4 regions of the Parabacteroides sp. D25 genome follow, and region 4 is predicted to be linked to each of the others. Evidence: riboswitches for the same ligand, from Rfam matches in the RefSeq annotation. Region 4 holds a riboswitch; each other region holds the start of a gene.
The links. Region 4 has a riboswitch for cobalamin ahead of HMPREF0999_RS05045 (putative transporter). Riboswitches for the same ligand answer to the same signal wherever they lie in the genome.
Positions count from the first base shown of each region.

Region 1: it holds a riboswitch for cobalamin, as region 4 does, so the genes downstream of both, HMPREF0999_RS07585 (porin family protein) here and HMPREF0999_RS05045 (putative transporter) in region 4, are expected to answer to the same signal.
Region 2: it holds a riboswitch for cobalamin, as region 4 does, so the genes downstream of both, HMPREF0999_RS03170 (ABC transporter substrate-binding protein) here and HMPREF0999_RS05045 (putative transporter) in region 4, are expected to answer to the same signal.
Region 3: it holds a riboswitch for cobalamin, as region 4 does, so the genes downstream of both, HMPREF0999_RS11065 (sirohydrochlorin cobaltochelatase) here and HMPREF0999_RS05045 (putative transporter) in region 4, are expected to answer to the same signal.

Region 1 is NZ_JH976502.1:172,435-177,258, reverse strand. Features, by position in the region: gene priA (primosomal protein N') at 1-1,415, opposite strand, end outside; gene HMPREF0999_RS07585 (porin family protein) at 1,503-2,111, opposite strand; cobalamin riboswitch at 2,403-2,606, opposite strand; gene coaW (type II pantothenate kinase) at 2,626-3,480, opposite strand; gene scpA (methylmalonyl-CoA mutase) at 3,610-4,824, opposite strand, start outside.
Region 2 is NZ_JH976500.1:795,641-800,464, reverse strand. Features, by position in the region: gene HMPREF0999_RS03180 (ABC transporter ATP-binding protein) at 1-598, opposite strand, end outside; gene HMPREF0999_RS03175 (iron ABC transporter permease) at 600-1,637, opposite strand; gene HMPREF0999_RS03170 (ABC transporter substrate-binding protein) at 1,647-2,810, opposite strand; cobalamin riboswitch at 2,873-3,072, opposite strand; gene HMPREF0999_RS03165 (precorrin-2 C(20)-methyltransferase) at 3,139-3,843, shown strand; gene HMPREF0999_RS03160 (hypothetical protein) at 3,892-4,404, opposite strand; gene HMPREF0999_RS03155 (formate--tetrahydrofolate ligase) at 4,798-4,824, shown strand, end outside.
Region 3 is NZ_JH976503.1:115,472-120,295, forward strand. Features, by position in the region: gene HMPREF0999_RS11060 (TonB-dependent receptor) at 1-1,608, opposite strand, end outside; gene HMPREF0999_RS11065 (sirohydrochlorin cobaltochelatase) at 1,755-2,672, opposite strand; cobalamin riboswitch at 2,800-2,997, opposite strand; gene aspT (aspartate-alanine antiporter) at 3,084-4,781, shown strand; gene HMPREF0999_RS11075 (bifunctional aspartate transaminase/aspartate 4-decarboxylase) at 4,794-4,824, shown strand, end outside.
Region 4 is NZ_JH976501.1:354,489-359,312, forward strand. Features, by position in the region: gene HMPREF0999_RS05040 (acyl-CoA carboxylase subunit beta) at 1-861, shown strand, start outside; cobalamin riboswitch at 1,019-1,220, shown strand; gene HMPREF0999_RS05045 (putative transporter) at 1,520-3,202, shown strand; cobalamin riboswitch at 3,312-3,517, shown strand; gene HMPREF0999_RS05050 (TonB-dependent receptor plug domain-containing protein) at 3,555-4,824, shown strand, end outside.

The DNA of each region.
Region 1 (4,824 bases), on a different contig from region 4:
ATCAAGCAATCACCGTAGCGGGTGGATAGCTCGACCAGACCGTATTTCCCCGCCGTAGCGTTGAAATAAGAGTCGATGGAAGGGGTGGCGGAACCCAATAAGGTCTTACCGCCGTGCATACCCGCCAAGACGATGGCAGCGTTACGGGCATGGTAACGGGGTGCCGGGTCTTGCTGCTTATACGTATTCTCATGCTCCTCGTCCACGATAATCAAGCCCAAGTCCTTAAACGGAAGGAAGAGGGAAGAACGGACCCCCAATACCAGCATAGGCTCGTCGCTATGCAGCAGCTTGTTCCAGACCTCCACCCGCTCGTTGTCCGAGAACTTAGAGTGGTAGACCAATAGCTTATCCCCGAATAATTTCGCCAGCCGTTCCGTGATCTGGGTCGTGATAGCGATCTCCGGCAACATATATAAAACCTGCCGCCCCAGCCGCAAGACCTCATGGATCAAACGGACGTATATCTCGGTCTTACCACTGGAAGTCACGCCATGAAGCAAGCAAACCTCCTTCGTCTTGAAAGCCTCATGGATCTCTCCGTAGGCTTTCTCTTGCGCCGGACTGAGCGGATTCGGCTCTTGCAAGCGGCAGACGGATACTTGTAAACGACCCACCTCTTTCTCGTAACTCTCCAAGATACCCCGTTTCAGCAGACCCTCCAATACCGCAGAGGTATAACCACTGCGTTCCAATAGCTCTTTCTTGGAAAGCTCCTTCGATAAAGCGGGATTCAAGGTATGGCTTAAATCCAAGAAGCTGACCAACAGAAGCTCTTGCTTCTTCGCCCTTTTCAATTCTTCGAACACCGCCTGCAATTTCGTCTCATCCCAGTAAGCTTCGGCCAAACGGATAAACGCCTGTGTCTTGGGAACGAATCCTCGCTTTAGCTCCTCGCTCACCTCGACCGCCCCTTTCACCATCAAGGAAGAGACGATCGGGACAACATTTCGGAGACCGGTCTTCTTCTCCAACTCCGAGATCGTCAATTTCAAAACCCCGCTAAAGGCATCCAGTACCGCTTGCTCGTTCGGGCGCAAGGGGGCGGTAGCCTCGAAATCCTCATTATAAGTAACCGCCGTCTCGCTTTCCAACTTTAAGCCGGAAGGCAAGGCCGCCTTATACACGTCGCCCAGCTTACATATATAATAAGAAGATATCCATTTCCAGAAACGGAGTTGCGGACGGCGGAGCACCGGAGTGGCATCCAGCAAAGCGTAGATCTCCTTCGTCTCAAAATCGGATACCGGTTCCCGGTCGTGTACCTCCATGACGATGGCCGTATAATATCGTTTCTTCCCGAAATGCACGATCACCCGGCAACCGGGAGTCACGGCTCTTTCCAGATCTTCGGGTATCCGATAGGTATAGCTATTCTCCAAAGGAAGGGGAAGTATGACGTCCGCATATTTCATTCAAACAGGTGTTTCATTACGAGCCCAAAAATAACAAAAAAGGCCGGACTTCTAAAGCCCAGCCTCTCTCATTTTATTTTCACCTATTTAGAACAAGATCGCTGCCGTGATAGACCATCCACGATTCTTTCCGGCACCGTCGGAGAGGTTCACCTTCTCAATGCTATAGTTATCAGTCAGTCCCAGACCATAATTGAAACCCACCTGCAAGTGGCTGATCAACTCCACGCCGGCACCGAAGTTAAGGCCTGCGCTGAAATTCTTCGCCTTCACCTGATCCGCTACGGAACCCGGGATATCCCAAAATTTATCACCGCCTACACGGAAACCGATATACGGACCGGCTGCCAGATACGCTTTGACGATCGGTAAGCCGAATTTCCATTTCAAGTTGACCGGAACATCGATATAATCCGTCTTCATCGAAGTCTTAACCCCGCCAACCGAAGTCGTCTCCAAACCTTTTTGCGAATACAACACGGCCGCATCGATCCCGACACCCACCAACGGCAAAGTCGTCTCGATCATCGGCCCCACTTGGAAGCCGGTTACGTTATCCGCTTTCAACACGTCCGAGTTGAAATGGACAGACGATATATTCACACCTCCCTTGATACCGAATTTAAGCTGAGCGTTCGCCGGAAGCGCCATCAACGCTAACAAGGCAACCATAAGAAATCCCACGATTTTCTTCATATTCATACTTCTTTTGTTAATTACTCGTTGCAAATAAACGCACTTTTCTAATAATAAACAAATATTCTCTATAGAGTGTTCACGGAATACCCCAGTCCTTTAAACTCAAAGAAAGCATGCATCTTACATACGGAGCTCATCCCGTCGGTCAGATTCATGCTTCTTTCCCTAATTATTATGGCAAAATAATTATCCGAAACCATGAGACGACTTGATAAGAAAACCTTGGATAAAGAATAGTAAAAACCGGATACGGTTCTTGCGTTCTCTTCCGGCCTTTCCTCGAAGCCGTCGAAAATATACACGCCTTGCAGGTCTTCTGACTTACTTCCGGTCTTAAGCGCCTTCCCATTCACTTGAATGAACAGTGGCAACAGTATTGCTCAACCCGTTTATGAAGCTTACAGCAGCGGGACTGTCCGGGATTCTCACCCGATTCCCTTTTAATCCCTATCCGGCGATTGCCGAAAGGGAACAAAGCATGTAGCAAAGATACATAAAGTTTTGATGTAGCCTAACACTTTCCACAAAAAATATCCCTATATTCCCGGTTCCTGATATAACATAAAGCCGCCCCGATAGCCGTGCGATACTCGGCATACTCCGGTATCTTGAAATGGACATCGCACATCTCCTCCAGACGGGGGAAAATATCCGGGCATTGCGGCAAGCGAGTCAGGTTACCGATCAACACGATATTCTTGATATCGCCATTTAACGAGGCGAAAACAGCTCCTTGCCCGATAGTCTGCAAGACCATATGAACGATACCGAGAGCGATATCCTCAACCTTAGCGTTCGCATCCGCTTTTCCAAAAATAGAGGCTGTCACGTCTAGCGGCAGGCCGGGTAGCGGATGCGGCGTAATATCCCGGATATGCAAGTCGATATCATTCAGGGAACCATGCTCAGCCAAAGACGCTATTTGGTGAAAGTCATGCGTTTTCAATAATAGCTTAGACAAGCCGAGGATGGTTCCGCCACCGATACCCAATCCCCCGATATGCTCGACCGTGGAGCCTTGTACCTTGACAAAAGAGGTACCCGTTCCCATGCTGACCACCAACAGGCTATCCAGTCCCGTATTATACTGCGCCCCTAGCCCATTTGCGAGGAACTCATCCGTCTTCGCGGTTGGTAAGCCATATAAAGGTTGATCGATATAGGCGCTACCTACACCCGTCAAGATCACTTTCTCTATATTCGAGAGTGAGATGTTATTATCATAAATATATTTACCGAAGGCCCCGAATAAAGAGGTTACCGGATCGGTAGCTTTCACGAACATCGGGTTCTTGATCTTCTTATCCTCCACACCGACGATCTTGGTCGTGCTACCTCCCACGTCTATACCTATAACGATTCCCATGATTCTTTCCCTTTTTAATTGAATAATCGCTACAAAAGTACATAAACCCGTATACAATACTAAAAAAGGCCGGACAAAATCAATTGTCCAGCCTCTCTTTATTAAAAAACCGTAAGGTTTAAATGCTATTTATTCGCCTAACAAGATCTCTAGGATCTGGCAAGCTGCCTTCGATACGGAAGTACCCGGGCCAAAGATAGCGGCAACGCCAGCCTTATACAAGAAGTCATAGTCTTGAGCCGGGATTACACCACCAGCGATAACGATGATATCCTCACGACCTAATTTCTTCAACTCCTCGATAACCTGCGGAACCAACGTCTTATGACCAGCGGCCAAAGAAGAAACGCCCATTACGTGAACATCGTTCTCTACAGCTTGACGGGCAGCCTCGGCCGGAGTCTGGAACAACGGTCCCATATCTACGTCGAACCCACAGTCAGCATAACCGGTAGCAACAACCTTAGCGCCACGGTCATGTCCGTCCTGACCCATCTTAGCGATCATGATACGAGGCTGACGGCCCTCTTTCTTAGCGAATTGCTCGCAAAGCTCGCAAGCTTTCTGGAAGTCTGCGTCTTTCTTAGTTTCTGATGAATACACGCCTGAAATAGTTCTAATGATTGCTTTATAACGACCTACAACCACCTCGCAAGCATCGGAGATCTCTCCCAATGACGCACGCAAGCCGGCAGCCTTAACAGCCAACTCTAATAAATTGCCCTTCTTCGTCTTCACGCACTCCGTGATATCAGCCAAAGCTTTTTGAACAGCGGCTTCGTCACGGTTAGCACGCAACTCCTTCAAAGCGGCGATCTGCTCGTTACGTACGGCTGTATTATCAATCTCAAGGATATCGATCGGATCTTCCTTCGGCAAACGATATTTGTTAACACCAACGATGGTCTGAACACCAGAGTCGATACGAGCCTGTGTACGAGCGGCCGCTTCCTCGATACGCATCTTAGGAAGACCTGTCTCGATGGCTTTCGCCATACCACCCATGCTCTCGATCTCTTGGATCAACGCCCAACCTTTATGTACCAATTCATTCGTCAAAGACTCTACATAGTAAGAACCAGCCCACGGGTCGATTTCCTTACAGATCTTAGTCTCTTCCTGAATGTAAATCTGTGTATTACGAGCGATACGAGCGGAGAAATCGGTCGGCAAAGCGATCGCCTCATCCAATGCGTTCGTATGCAAAGATTGTGTATGTCCTAATGTAGCGGCCATAGCCTCGATACAAGTACGTCCTACGTTATTGAACGGATCTTGCTCGGTCAATGACCAACCGGAAGTCTGGCTATGTGTACGCAATGCCAATGATTTCGGGTTCTTAGC
Region 2 (4,824 bases), on a different contig from region 4:
ATATCGTCTTATTCGTTTTCCGGGTTAGATGATGGAGTAATTGCATAATCTCTACCTTGCTGGGGAAATCAAGGAATGCGGTAGGTTCATCCAAGTAAATAACCGGAGTCTCCTGAGCGAGCGCCTTAGCGATCATCACTTTCTGGCGTTCTCCATCCGATAAGGTATGGACCATGCGGGATGCTAGTTCCTCAATGCGGACAAGGGCGATGGATTCTTCCACGATCCGCTTATCATCCTTGCTCAACTTACCCCAGAAGCCGGTATACGGGCTACGTCCCATCCCGACCAATTCCCGTACCAACATATTCCGGATCTCACATTTATCGGTCAGCACGACACCGATCGTGGTGCTCAATTCCTTATCGGAATAAGTATCTATATCTTTTCCTAGGACCAATATTTCCCCATCTAATTTAGGTTGGAAAGCCGATAACGTGCGCAATAAAGTAGACTTCCCCACCCCGTTAGCACCCAGCAAACAGGTTAATTCACCACTATAGATCGTAGAGTGTATACCTTTAGCTACCAGCTTTGTACTACTCTTAGAATGGTAACCGATCGAAAGTCCGTTAATATGAATCGTATCTTGTTTCATCTTACTCGTTCAATTCATTCTTACGTTTTCTAAATAATACTGAGGCCACTACTGGAGCACCTACTAAAGCGGTTACCGAGTTGACAGGTAACGCTCCCTCGAACCCCGGCATACGGGCGATCAAATTACAGATCAACGCCAACGCCGCACCGGCGAATAAGACCGCAGGCATTAAAATCCGATGGTCGGAAGTTTGAAATATGGCCCGGCATAAATGCGGAACGGCTAGCCCCAAGAAGATAATAGGTCCGCAATAAGCAGTGACAATCGCCGTAAGGACCCCAGCCGAGGTGATAACCAACAAACGGGCCCGCTTGATATTAAGTCCCAAATTGCGTGCGTAGCTATCCCCAAGAAGCATCAAGTTCATGGTCTTGATAAGCAGGAACGAGAGAGGGATCAAGATTGTCATAAGAATCACGAACAACGTCATCTGATTACCGGAAACACGGGCGAAACTACCCAATCCCCAAATCACGTATGCACGGATATCCTCCTCGACGCTAAAGAATTTAAGTACACCGATCACGGCGTTTGCCACGTAACCGATCATCACACCGATAATCAACAACGTGACATTTCCTTTTACCTTTTGGGAAACATACACGATCAGCGCCATCACGGATAAGGAACCGATCACGGCCGCTATCGATAAGGCGATCTCCCCCATAAAACCAAGTTTACTCAAGGCAACGCCCCCTAAACTACCGCTTAACAACACCACGAAAGCGACACCCATGCTCGCTCCCGAACTGATACCTAAGACCGAAGGTCCGGCCAATGGATTACGGAAAACGGTTTGCATCTGTAAGCCGCTGATGGATAAGCCAGCTCCCGCTACCAACGCTGTCAATGCCTGTGGTAGTCGGGATTTCCAGATAATATTCTGCCATGTAATAGGCTCATTTCCTAAATTCCAGATAATATGCCAAACCGATTGAAGAGGAATAGAGACTGACCCCAACACCAAATTCAAAAAGATTAGAACAAAAATAGCCGTGACAATCGCCAGCATCCATAGGGTATTTGAATGTCTCATCAGTGTTCCTTATTTAAGTCGAGAATAATAGACCGACTCATGATCCGGTAATAAATCCGGATGAAAGATATGAAGCAAATCCGCTAGGACGATCTCCGGTTCTGTCGGCATACTCTCATAAAACGGCGTGTTCTTCATATTACAATAGATAATTCCTTTCTCCCGGAACGCACGGAAATCCTCATAACGAGGATCTTGCTCTTTCAATGCCTCATAGCTGAACGTTCCCGGGAAACTATTCACGATACGCCAATAATCAGCGTCGTCCGCTTGGTTATAGACCGTCTCGAAGTCTAATGTAACACCACCGGATCGCTCATCATCTTTCAAGAAATAATCAGCGCCGGCATCCTTGAAAAGTTGCGCTAAGAAGCTCTTTCCTCCTACGGCATACCAGTTTCCACCCCGTAACTCGCCACTAAAAACGATCGGACGTTTTTTAACCTTACCATCCGCCGTAAGTTCCTTTAATTCATTATACCTCTTCTCGATGGTGGCGAAACGCTCATTGCCATCTTTCTCTATCCCCAACAGCAAGCCTACGAACTTGATCCACTCGGCCTGTCCCAATGGCGTAGTCTCCTTATAACCCAAATGGGGAATCAAGGGAATACCCACGTCTTTCAGCGTCTCATAGCCTCCCCGCTTGAATGGCGATACAAGGATCAAATCAGGATTCATGCTCATGATAACCTCGTTATCGAAATTCCCCTCGATACCGATCTTAGCGGTTTTACCTTCTTTCAGGCGTTCGTTCATCTCTTTATTGAACAAATGCCGTGTACTGGTAATCCCAACGACCCTATCCAAGGCACCCAATTTAATAAAGTTCGATAATTGCAGGGAAGTCATACAGATAACGCTTCGGATAGGAAGCTCTATCACCGTATAATCAGCGGGAATCCCCGTGGGTTTCGCACCTCTTTTCACGAACGCATAATGAAACGTGGTGCTTTCCTCATTTTGAGGATCTTGGATATCAGCCAAGAGATATTGATCCGCATAGGTAAGCTTGAATCCTTGGGCGTATAAAGGCTTAACCTGCTCTTGCGAGAACGCAGATTGCTCTACGGAAGCCGTCTTCCCTATTTCTCCTTTTTCACGGATACCTGAAGTACATGATAAAGTCAATACCGATAAAAGCAAGCATCCACCCGCTATAAACTTATTCATAATCCTTGTTTAATTGACAGTTGATCATTGACAGTTACTCTCGTCCTGCTCCACGGGACAGCAACATTTATTTATGAACCGGCAGGTCTTCTGACTTACTTCCATTCAGGACGCCTTCCCGATTACAAAACCAGTGGCCAAGGTATTGTCCGAATGTTTAAAAGTTCACAGCAGCGTGGTCTGTCCGGGATTCTCACCCGGTTCCCTTTTAATCCGCCTCCCGGAAAAAGAGATAAGCGGAGCCTGTTACAGTGACAAAAGTAGTAAGAATATTTGTATACATCCACAATTTTAAGGACTTTTGCGTTTCAAATAAAAACAGATACACATGAATCATCCTATTCACTTCGTCTCATTAGGTCCCGGTGATCCGGAATTAATTACGCTGAAAGGGCTTAAAACATTACAAAAGGCTGATATTATCTATTGTCCTGCTACACAAGGCAAGCATGGAATCATATCTCGGGCGACGGATATATTGAAAGCTATTGAGGTAGACGAATCCTTGATCCATCCGTTTATTTTGCCAATGAGTAAGGAACGGACAGATGCGTTAAACGCTTATAACGAATTGTTTCTGGATGCCCAAGCTGAATATTTGAAAGGGAAACAAATCGTGATCGTCGCCGAGGGAGACGCTGGTTTTTATTCATCTATACAATATGTATACGATAAATTCGAGGAAACAGGAATCCCGGTAGATCGAATCGCAGGAATTCCGGCATTTATAGCGGCAGGTGCCTTGGCCGGGATACATATCGTAAAACAAGAGGAGCAAATTAACGTAATCCCCGGGACTGCGTCGTTCGATGAACTTTCGGCAAAAATAGAAAATGGAATGATCATCGTCATCATGAAATTACCGGGTTGCCAAGAGGCTATTCATACTTGTATCCGGCAGTATGCGGATAAGGCGGTTTTTCATTATTTCGAGAATGTAGGAACAAGAAAAGAATATTATACTACTGATATCGCCACTATACATTCCAAGGATTTCCCCTATTTCTCCCTACTGATTATCCAACCTCGCTAAAAGAAGAAGGCTGCCCGGAGAGTAACCAAACCCGGACAGCCCATCTTATTACGCTACATGCAATATATGCTTAAGCTGATCGATATGGAAACGAAGTGTATCCATATAAGGTTTCACTGAATTATGGTACATGACCGCTTTTGCGTGCATATCTTCCAACTCGCTTACTTTACGGTTCGCCTCACGCATTTTACAAGCGTTGTAGCGAATACCCGATACATGTCCTTTGATATCCTCGATCGCTTGGTTTCCCCGGTTGAAGATAGACTCTGCTTCTTCCGGAGCGTATACCGTATAGGCTTGGGCAACGTCATCCAGTAACGCCTGTTGATAAGAGCCGGCTATCGGGAGCAATTGATGGATCGCATGATGACATAAAGAATGAACCTCGTTTTGAAGCTTCTTCAATTCTACTTCCCACTTTGATTCACATACTTCATCCAATTGTTTGACTTCCGCTACGACACGACCGCTAAACAATTCCACTACCATCTTTTCCCATGCTTCTGCTACCCACGATTTAGTAGCAAATGTAACCTGACTAAATCTTACTGTTGACATAACCTTAAATTTACATATTATATTGCTAATGTTATTAGTCTCTTATCTGTTTCAATTTATCACACTCAAACCATTTTAGGTTTCTTTTTATCGTTGTGACATCACAAAATTAATCAAATTATTACAGATGAATAATTTTAAAGACTATTTTATAATTCTTTAAAAGTACAACAAGCAAAACGTATGATTTTTGCAAAGCTCACTTTACAAAAAGTTTAATTTCAAGCCTGACAGCTATCACAAAAAGCAAGATCCTCGCCATCTTCGCACAAAAATATCAAAATAACACAATCTTATTATTCCATAAAGGGGGAAAACCTTGTTCCGTATCATTTTGTTATTATAATAAATTAGATTTACTTTGTTCAAACTATATAAACTTACATAAAGCACATGAAATCGGACATTGAGATAGCAAGA
Region 3 (4,824 bases), on a different contig from region 4:
GATCGGCTTGAAGAAAGAGGCGAAAGACGCATAAATGGATGTATTCGGATGGGGCAGATAGACCGCTCCGAAACGATAGGTCAACGCCTTATTCTTTATCATATTGAAGCTTGAATGCTCCTCATACTCACGTCGTCCGGTAGGAGTTGTAGCGCTGGCGGACATATAACGGAAAAAGTCGTAACGTAGAGCGGCTAATACCTTCCATTGCTCGTTGAACTCAACCATATCTTGAAGATAAAGGCTGTTGGAATAATGATGCGTAACCGTTGCTTTCGAGAATTTACTGGTCATATATCCCATGCTATGCGGATCATAAACGGATACATGCGAATAAAGGCCGGGACCCTGAACATCATCTCCTAAATTATAGCCCGAATAGCTGGTACGATTCAAGGCGACGAAAGAGTAACCTCCCATATACGTATGCTTTATCTCACCCGTCCTGAATTTACCGCTTAGCTCGAGCGTATTGGTTACCGTCTTGGCTATATGGGAGAAGCGAAGCGGGAAAGAAAGATATACACTGTCCAAACAGATATATTTTTTCTGGCCATTTTTCATATAATAATGATCATAGATCGGATCATCACTTTCGAGATAGTCGAGGGCTTCCGTCCCAAAATAGTTGATATCGTCGTTATTGTAAGAAAGGCGATCTGTTAGTTTCGCACCGTTCCAAAAAGTATGTGTGTACTGCGTTGATATGTTCCAAGCGTGATTCTTCATAAAGTCGGACTCGTTATTGTAGCGAGCCTCACGGTCAAGTCCCGGTAGCATATCATTTTTATGGAGATATAACTGTCCTGTTTGCACATTATATACATCATTTGCCATTAAATCGGGAAGACCGATCTCCGTCCCATAGAAGTCGCGGTTAAAACCTCCACGAACATCTAATATGTCACGTTCCGTCATTTTAGCTTGCAATGCCAGATAACCGGAAAAGCGACGGTTGCCATTATCACGCCAGCCCTCTTGATCGGAAAAGTTGACATTGGCGTAATAATTGACCGGACCGACCAATTTACCGCCCATGCCAAGCGTCGCCTCTTTATTCTCGTAACTACCATAGGCCAATCGGGCGTTAACGCTCTGTTTCTCTGACGGGGATTTACGAACGATATTCAAGGTTCCACCTACGGCTGAATGTCCGTAAAGTACAGAAGCCGGTCCCTTTAATAATTCAATAGACTCGATACAGGATAGATCGGGTACGGGATAAGAGTTGTTTATTGCCGAACGTTCATCGCGGATACCGTCTATCATCATGATAGAATGATCGAAACCACGGATCGACAATTGTTGAAATGCGCCATAAGATGTCTGGAATCGTACGCCCGGCATAAAGCGTACCGCATCTTGGATATTACGGATACCTCGCAACTCCAAACTACTCGCCGTAATGCTATTAATTGAAATAGGAAGATATTTCATAGGTACGTCCAACTTCGTGATTTGTGGACGTGGCTTGCGTGCGGCGGTCGCTACGACTTCTTGAATATTGAATGTCGTATCGGCGAAATTCGTGTACTCATTCTTGTGTTGCGCCTGCATCGTACTGATACATAAGGCTGTCAACGGTAAGATTGTCAAAACTCTTTTCATATATTTAGCATTATAACTGTTTATTGTATGCATGTGAAATCCCTTTCGAAAGAAATTCCATTTTCCTTCGAATGAAAATTTAGTTTCTTTCGGAAGGAATTACTTTTTCTTCCGAAAGGAATAAAACATAGATTTGGAGAACTTTTTTAGTCCTTCTCTACCGCATAAGCTTTCTTCTTATCAACGATATCGATCATCTTATGTTTAGCCATGAAACGGGCATGTTCGATGAAGATCTTCTGAATATCCGGATTCTGTCCCAGACCTTCCATAAATACGCTTACCTCGTAGCCTTTCTTTTCCAATTCCTCTTTCCAATCACCGGCGATATCGTTTTTCGCATGGTCTCCGGCAACAAACATAAATGGCATCAACAAGACTTTCTTCGTTCCATTGGCCTTTACTTGGGCTACCATCGTATCAAAAGTAGGATAGCCCTCGATGGTTCCTACGGAATAATCCTTGAATCCCTTCTCCTTCAACATATAATCCAACATAGCATATTGGGCCGTCGCCGGTGTATAAGTGCCATGGCCTACCAATAAAGTAGCGCCTTCTTTCGCCCCATTTTTTATGATAGCGGCGATTACCGCCTCATAATCCTCCGGTGTATACAATAAAGGATTACCGATACGAATCTCCTTGAAAGAAGATTTCATGGTGGCAACATCCTTACGTAAGGATTCCATCTCGATACCTTCGATTATATTCGTGGATTGGATCAAAATGTGCGTATAACCATCAGCCTTTAACTTTTCCAAGGCTTCGATCGGGTTTAGTTTCTCTATGCCACGAGCTTTTAAGCGGCGCATTACAATGCGAGAAGTCCATGCCTCACGCAACTCAACATCTTTGAAAGCTTCTTTCGCTTTTTGATTGATCGCGTCGATTGTCAAGGCACGGGTATCATCATGGGTTGTTCCAAAATGTACCATCAATAAAGCGGCCTTATCGCCCGGTTGTAAAGAGGCGAATAAATCGGATGCTACAAAATTCTCGCCATCGTGCGCACGACAAACTAGGCTGATGACCAGCAGGAAGAAAGATAGTAAGTGTTTCCTCATCATATGAATATATTAATAATTAGATTACATATCAATCCCACGGAGACAACGTATTATTCCGTCTCCAACATCTTTTAGATATAGGTGATATTTCTATCCTCTTAATTACTCCTAACCCCGGGAGGAATTAATCATTACTTCGCTTGGCAGGTTTCCTGACTGGCTCGGAAAGCAACCTTCCCATCTTTCTTAAGACAGTGGCATAGCAGAACGCTTTCCTTTTCAAGAGCTTCACAGTAGCGGGCACTGTTCCGGATTCTAACCGGATTCCCTTTTATAGAGTTGTCGGTAGACAAACTCTATCACCTAAGCGGTCGCAAATTTATATAAATAATTCCGAAAAGTAACAACATCTTTCAAAGAATCCCTGTTCCAATAGCATCTTTTTTGTTTAACATCAAATAAATAGATATGGAATGGATAACTAATTTACTTCAACATTATCCGGAGCTAGCTATTTTCATAACCTTAGCTCTCGGTTTCTGGATTGGCAAGTTTAAGATAAAGAAGTTCACGCTGGGAACGGTTACCAGCGTATTATTGGTCGGTGTATTGATCGGGCAATTAAAAATCGATATAAGCGGACCGTTAAAGTCCGTCTTTTTCTTGATGTTCCTCTTCGCTGTAGGATATAGCGTTGGGCCACAGTTCTTCCGGGGATTGAAAAAGGAAGGTCTTCCTCAAATGCTTTTCGCCGCCGTCATGTGTATATTTTGTTTGATCGCTCCTTTTTTGTTAGCGAAACTTATGGGATATAACGCAGGCGAGGCCGCAGGATTATTGGCGGGCTCCCAGACGATGTCGGCAGTATTAGGAGTTGCCGAAGATACGATCGGACAGATGAATATTAGCGATACGGATAAAAGCGCTATGGTAAATGTAATGCCCGTGGCCTATGCGGTAACTTATATTTTCGGTACGGCAGGATCCGCATGGTTAGTGAGTGATATCGGGCCACGTCTTTTAGGAGGACTCGACTACGTGAAAAAAGCGTGTAAAGAGCTAGAGGCTAAAATGGGAAATAACGACGAGAGCGAGCAACCGGGCTTTATGCCTGCCGCCCGTCCGGTAACTTTCCGGGCCTATAAGATTAGTAATGAATGGTTCAAGGATGGCAAAAGCGTAAAGCAGTTGGAGGTATATTTAGACCAATTGGGACGGCATTTGTTCGTGGAGCGTGTCCGTATTAATAATGTAGTAACTGATGTTAAACCGGATTTGGTTTTACATACCGGAAATGAGGTTGTCCTAAGCGGTCGCCGGGAATTCGTGATCGGAGAGGAGAACTGGATTGGCGACGAGGTCAATGACATTGAATTGCTCGATTTTCCGGCAGAGACGTTACCCGTACTAGTGATCCATAAGGAATACGTGGGGAAAAAGATCTGCTATTTACGCAATCAATCGTTTATGCATGGTGTTAGCATCAAGTCCGTAAGGCGTGCGGGTATCAATATCCCGGTCTTGGCCGCTACGGTGATAGATTCCGGTGATATGCTGGAATTGGCAGGCATGAAATCAGAGGTAAATAAAGCGGCGACGGCTTTAGGATATCCCGATCGCCCAACCAATCAGACCGATTTGATTTTCGTGGGTATCGGTATTTTCTTAGGGGGAATTTTAGGTTCGCTCGCGATTCATTTCGGGGGTGTCCCGATTAGCCTAAGTACGAGTGGAGGTGCTTTGATAGCCGGGCTCGTCTTTGGATGGCTTCGTTCTAAGCATCCGACCTTCGGGCGTATTCCGGAGCCTTCCGTCTGGATATTAAATAATTTGGGATTGAATATGTTTATCGCCGTAGTCGGTATCACGGCGGGTCCCAGTTTCGTGACCGGATTGAAGGAAGTCGGTATAAGTTTATTTATTATCGGTGCTTTAGCGACATCTATCCCGCTTATCATCGGTATTCTGATGGGACGTTACGTTTTTAAGTTCCACCCGGCTATTACTTTAGGTTGTACGGCGGGTTCACGTACGACAACTGCCGCATTAGGAGCGGTGGAAGATGCCGTAGGAAGTGAGACTCCAGCCTTAGGCTATACCGTTACCTATGCGGTGGGTAATACTTTATTAATCATCTGGGGTGTCGTTATTGTGCTAATCATGTAATATATATAATGTATGGACAAGAAGAAAATACATGTCACGAGAG
Region 4 (4,824 bases):
GTCGCACATTTTGTGTGTGATACGGAAGAGGAGACTTTGATGAGTATCCGGGAACTTCTGAGTTTCCTGCCTTCTAATAATATGGAAGACGCTCCAGTTATAGCTTGTGCTGACGATGTGCGTCGGGTAGAAGAGTCGTTGCAGCATGTGATTCCGGAAGATCCTAATGTCCCTTATGACATCAAGGATATTATAGAGCCGATAGTGGATAATCATTACTTTTTCGAGATTATGCCTCATTTCGCTCGCAATATTGTAGTGGGATTCGCTCGTTTGGGAGGCCGTACCATAGGTATCGTAGGGAACCAACCTGCCTTTTTAGCGGGAGTCTTGGATATCGATGCTTCTGATAAGGCCGCACGTTTCATTCGCTTCTGCGATTGCTTCAATATTCCATTGATCACGTTCGAGGATGTGCCGGGCTTCTTGCCGGGCTGTACGCAAGAACATGCGGGAATTATACGCCACGGGGCAAAAATTGTCTACGCTTATGCGGAGGCCACGGTTCCCAAAATCACGTTGATTACCCGGAAGGCTTACGGGGGAGCCTATATCGTAATGGCAAGTAAGCCTACCGGTGCCGATATAAACTTGGCATATCCGATGGCTGAGATTGCGGTGATGGGGGCTGAAGGTGCCGTGAATATATTATACCGGAAAGCCAACGATGAGGAGAAGAAACAAGCAATTCGTGAATACACCGAGAAATTCTCAAATCCTTACCGGGCAGCCGAGCAAGGATTTATAGATGAAGTCATACAACCTAGAGACACACGTTTTAAATTGATTCAGGCGTTGGAAATGGCGAAAAATAAGAGCCAGAGTAATCCTCCTAAAAAACATGGAAATATTCCCTTGTAGTAATTATTATTTAAGGAAAATCAAAGCCTCTTCCTGTCGGGAGGATAGCTTAGAGGTTAAAAGATCCCGGTTCAATTGTTTTGTCCCGGGATTTTTTTATTTGGATAATAAAAGTAAACAAAAAAGCGAAAAGATATGATATATACGGAAAACATGCTATCTTTGTTCCCGAATCGGTTCCGCATATACCATTCGGGTATGTGGATTAAAAGGGAATCGGGTGTAAATCCCGGACAGTCCCGCTGCTGTGAAGCTCCGAAGAACATCTTGAAACAACACTATCGCCACTGGTTCTAGCGACCGGGAAGGCTTCAAGATGGGAGTCAGTCAGAAGACCTGCCATTCATTAAAGGCTGTTTTTGCTCGAGGGATTAGGAAAGCAGTACGAAAAGATAAGCAATATCTTAAAAGGAACAAAGACGTATGAAAAGGATCTGTTCGCACTGTCGTGCGACATTTGAATGGCCGGTAACCCTTTTGCCGGAAGAGGAAAGTTTGTCTAAATTATCAGCATAAGAAATAGAAAATATATTAGTAAATGTTGTTAGAATGGATGCCAGATTAAACTGGGATACTAAATGTTCAATATGTGTATCTCTGCCGAAGTGATTCGCCAGAGGTACTTTTTTATCTTAAATTAATATATACATGAATAGATATGGAATGGATTAATGAATTGTTATGGGGAGAAGGGGTAGGGCATTCTATCCTTTTGTTATCCGTTGTGATCGCTCTGGGGATCCAGCTTGGTAAACTGAAGCTATTCGGTATCTCTTTAGGGATTACCATGGTACTGTTTGTCGGGATCTTTCTCGGGCATTTCGGTTTTACGGCGAATCCGTCGGTCGTTCATTTTTTTAGAGAGTTTGGTTTGATCTTATTTGTTTACTCGGTAGGTATGCAAGTAGGCCCCGGATTTTTCTCTTCGTTTCGAAAGGGAGGGATCACGTTGAATATGCTTGCTTGCGGTATTGTTTTTCTAGGGGTGATTACTGCCTTGATTATACATTATATTACAGGCATTCCTATACCGACAATGGTAGGTATCTTATCCGGAGCAGTGACGAATACACCGGGATTGGGCGCTGCTCAACAGGCTTATTCAGATATGACGGGGATCTCGGATGAAACGATCGCTTTAGGATATGCGGTTGCCTATCCGTTAGGTGTGATCGGCATTATCTTGTCGATGATTTTTATCCGTTATGTTTTCCGTATCTCTTTTGCGAAGGAGACGGAACAATTGGAAGAAGAGACGGATACGGAATCGGGAGGAGAGGCTGTACCTATCTCTTTGGTGGTGAAGAATCCGGCGATTTTTGGTCGTAGCGTAAGTGAGCTATCTAAATTGTTGGAACACCGTGAATTTGTTATTTCCCGTATTTTACGTAACGATACGAATCGGATAGAGATCGTGGCGGGGAACACGGTATTGAATGGGGATGATAAGATTTTTGTTATTACCGCAGAGCATGACGTGGAGGCGATAAAGACTTTTATCGGTCAAGAAATACAGATGGATCGTAAGCAATGGATTCCGGCGGAAAGCCAGTTTATCAGCCGGCGTATTTTGGTTACCCGGTCTGAAATCAACGGTAAGCAATTAGGGGCTTTGCAGTTACGCCGTTTACATGGAATTAACGTGACTCGGATCAATCGTGCGGGGCTGGAGTTGGTAGCTACTCCTAATCTGGTCTTGCAAATAGGCGACCGGGTGACAGTGGTCGGTAGTGAATTGGCGGTGGAGAAAGTTGCCGAGACGCTGGGTAATTCAATGAAACGCTTGAATGAACCTAATTTGGTGACTATTTTTGTTGGTATAGTTTTGGGTATTATCGTGGGAAGTCTTCCTATTAGTTTTCCGGGTATTCCTCAACCGGTGAAATTAGGATTAGCGGGAGGTCCGTTGATCGTTGCGATATTGATAAGCCGGTTCGGTTATCGTTATAAATTGGTTACTTATACCACGCAAAGTTCTAATTTACTATTGAGGGAATTAGGAATCACGTTGTTTCTCGCCTGCGTGGGATTGAGTGCGGGTGAAGGTTTTGTCGATACGATAGTCAATAAGGGTGGTGTAGCTTGGATCGGTTATGGTTTTATAATAACGTTATTGCCTCTACTGATTATCGGTTGTGTGGGAAGGTATTTTTATAAACTGAATTATTTTACGTTGATGGGATTGATTGCGGGAAGTACGACCGATCCTCCTGCGTTAGCCTATTCCAATATGGCGGCAGGAAATGATGCGCCGGCGGTTGGATATGCGACGGTTTATCCATTGACCATGTTTTTGCGTGTGTTGACCGCACAGTTAATGATATTATTCTTTTATACATAGAATAAATATTTTGTTGTTAGTAATGTTTAGAAAAGTGTAAACTCCCTAGCCTTCCGCCGAAGTGATTCGCCGGGGGGCTTTTTTGTTGCTAATCAAAAAGTAAACATGTATCTTTGCGGCCAATCAAGGTGTAGATGTTATCGATTCCGATAATAATCAGTAAAAGGGAATCCGGTGCGAGTCCGGAGCTGTACCCGTAGCTGTAAGTCCTTGGAGCCCCGGCAAATCTTGTTGCCACTGCCTATCGGATAGGCGGGAAGGTAGCCGACAGAGGGTGGACGAGCCAGAAAACCTGCCATGATTTTGTTATGCGACGTTTCGGGTGAAGACGTTGGTAAACCTAAGAATTATTATGCGAGATTTATATCTTATAAGATGTCTGTGCGTTTTTAGCGTATGGTTATTTTCTTTGGGTGTCGCTTTCGGTCAACAGATCGATACGACGGCCTATCACGAGCTTTCCGGGGTGGAAGTAGTGGAGAAGGTACGTCCGTCGGTCACCCGTGAAGGTACGCCTTTGCAAATTATGGACCGGGCGGGAATCGATCGCTTGGGAGTACAAGACCTATCCGAGGCCGTGAAACGCTTCTCGGGAGTTACAGTACAGGATTATGGGGGGATCGGAGGATTGAAAACGGTCTCGGTACGTAGCTTGGGAGCGAAGCATACCGCCGTCAGTTACGATGGGGTGACGATTACGGATGCGCAAAGCGGGCAAGTCGATATCAGCCGTTTCTCGTTGGATAACGTGGAGATGGTTTCCTTATCGATCGGACAATCGGATGACATCTTCCAAACGGCAAGGGTGTATGCCTCGGCAGGAGCCTTGAATATACAAACCGGAAAGCCCACGTTTAAAGACAAATCGTTTCATACTTATCTTAAGGTTAAGGGAGGTTCCTTCGGGCTTTTTAATCCCGTGCTGCATTATGATCAAAAATTAGGAAAGCGTTGGAGCGCATCCTTACATGGTGATTTCGTGCGTGCGGATGGGCAATATCCCTATACATTGATTAATGGGGAATTGGAGACGAGAGAGAAGCGTAGAAATAGCGATATCCATGCTTACCATTTGGAAGGTAATCTATTCGGCGATTTTGGAAGGGGAGGCGAACTTTCCTTTAAGGCGTACTATTTTGATTCGGAGCGGGGGCTTCCCGGTTCTGTTAATTTATATAACAAGAACACTTCTGAACGATTATGGGATAATAACTTTTTCGTGCAATCGGGGTATAAGAATGTTCTTAATGAGAAATTTACGCTACGGGCCATGGCTAAGTATAATTATGCTTTTACTCGTTATTTAGATATAAATGATAAATATGCTGCGGGCGAACAAGTCGATTTGAATACACAGAATGAGTATTATGGCTCTGTAGGTTTGCTGTATACTCCTATAAAGTATGTATCGGCGACGTTGACTACGGATTTAACTCGCTCTATGCTGGACAATAATTTTGTGAACGGCCCTAATCCAAAGCGAATGGCCTCTCAATCAGTACTAGCGGTGCAATATAAGAACAGTCGATTCACGGCTACCGCTAGTTTATTGGGAACATATATCACTGATAAAGTGGAGCAAGGGGAAAAACCGGATGATAAGAGGCGTTTATCCCCGGCTG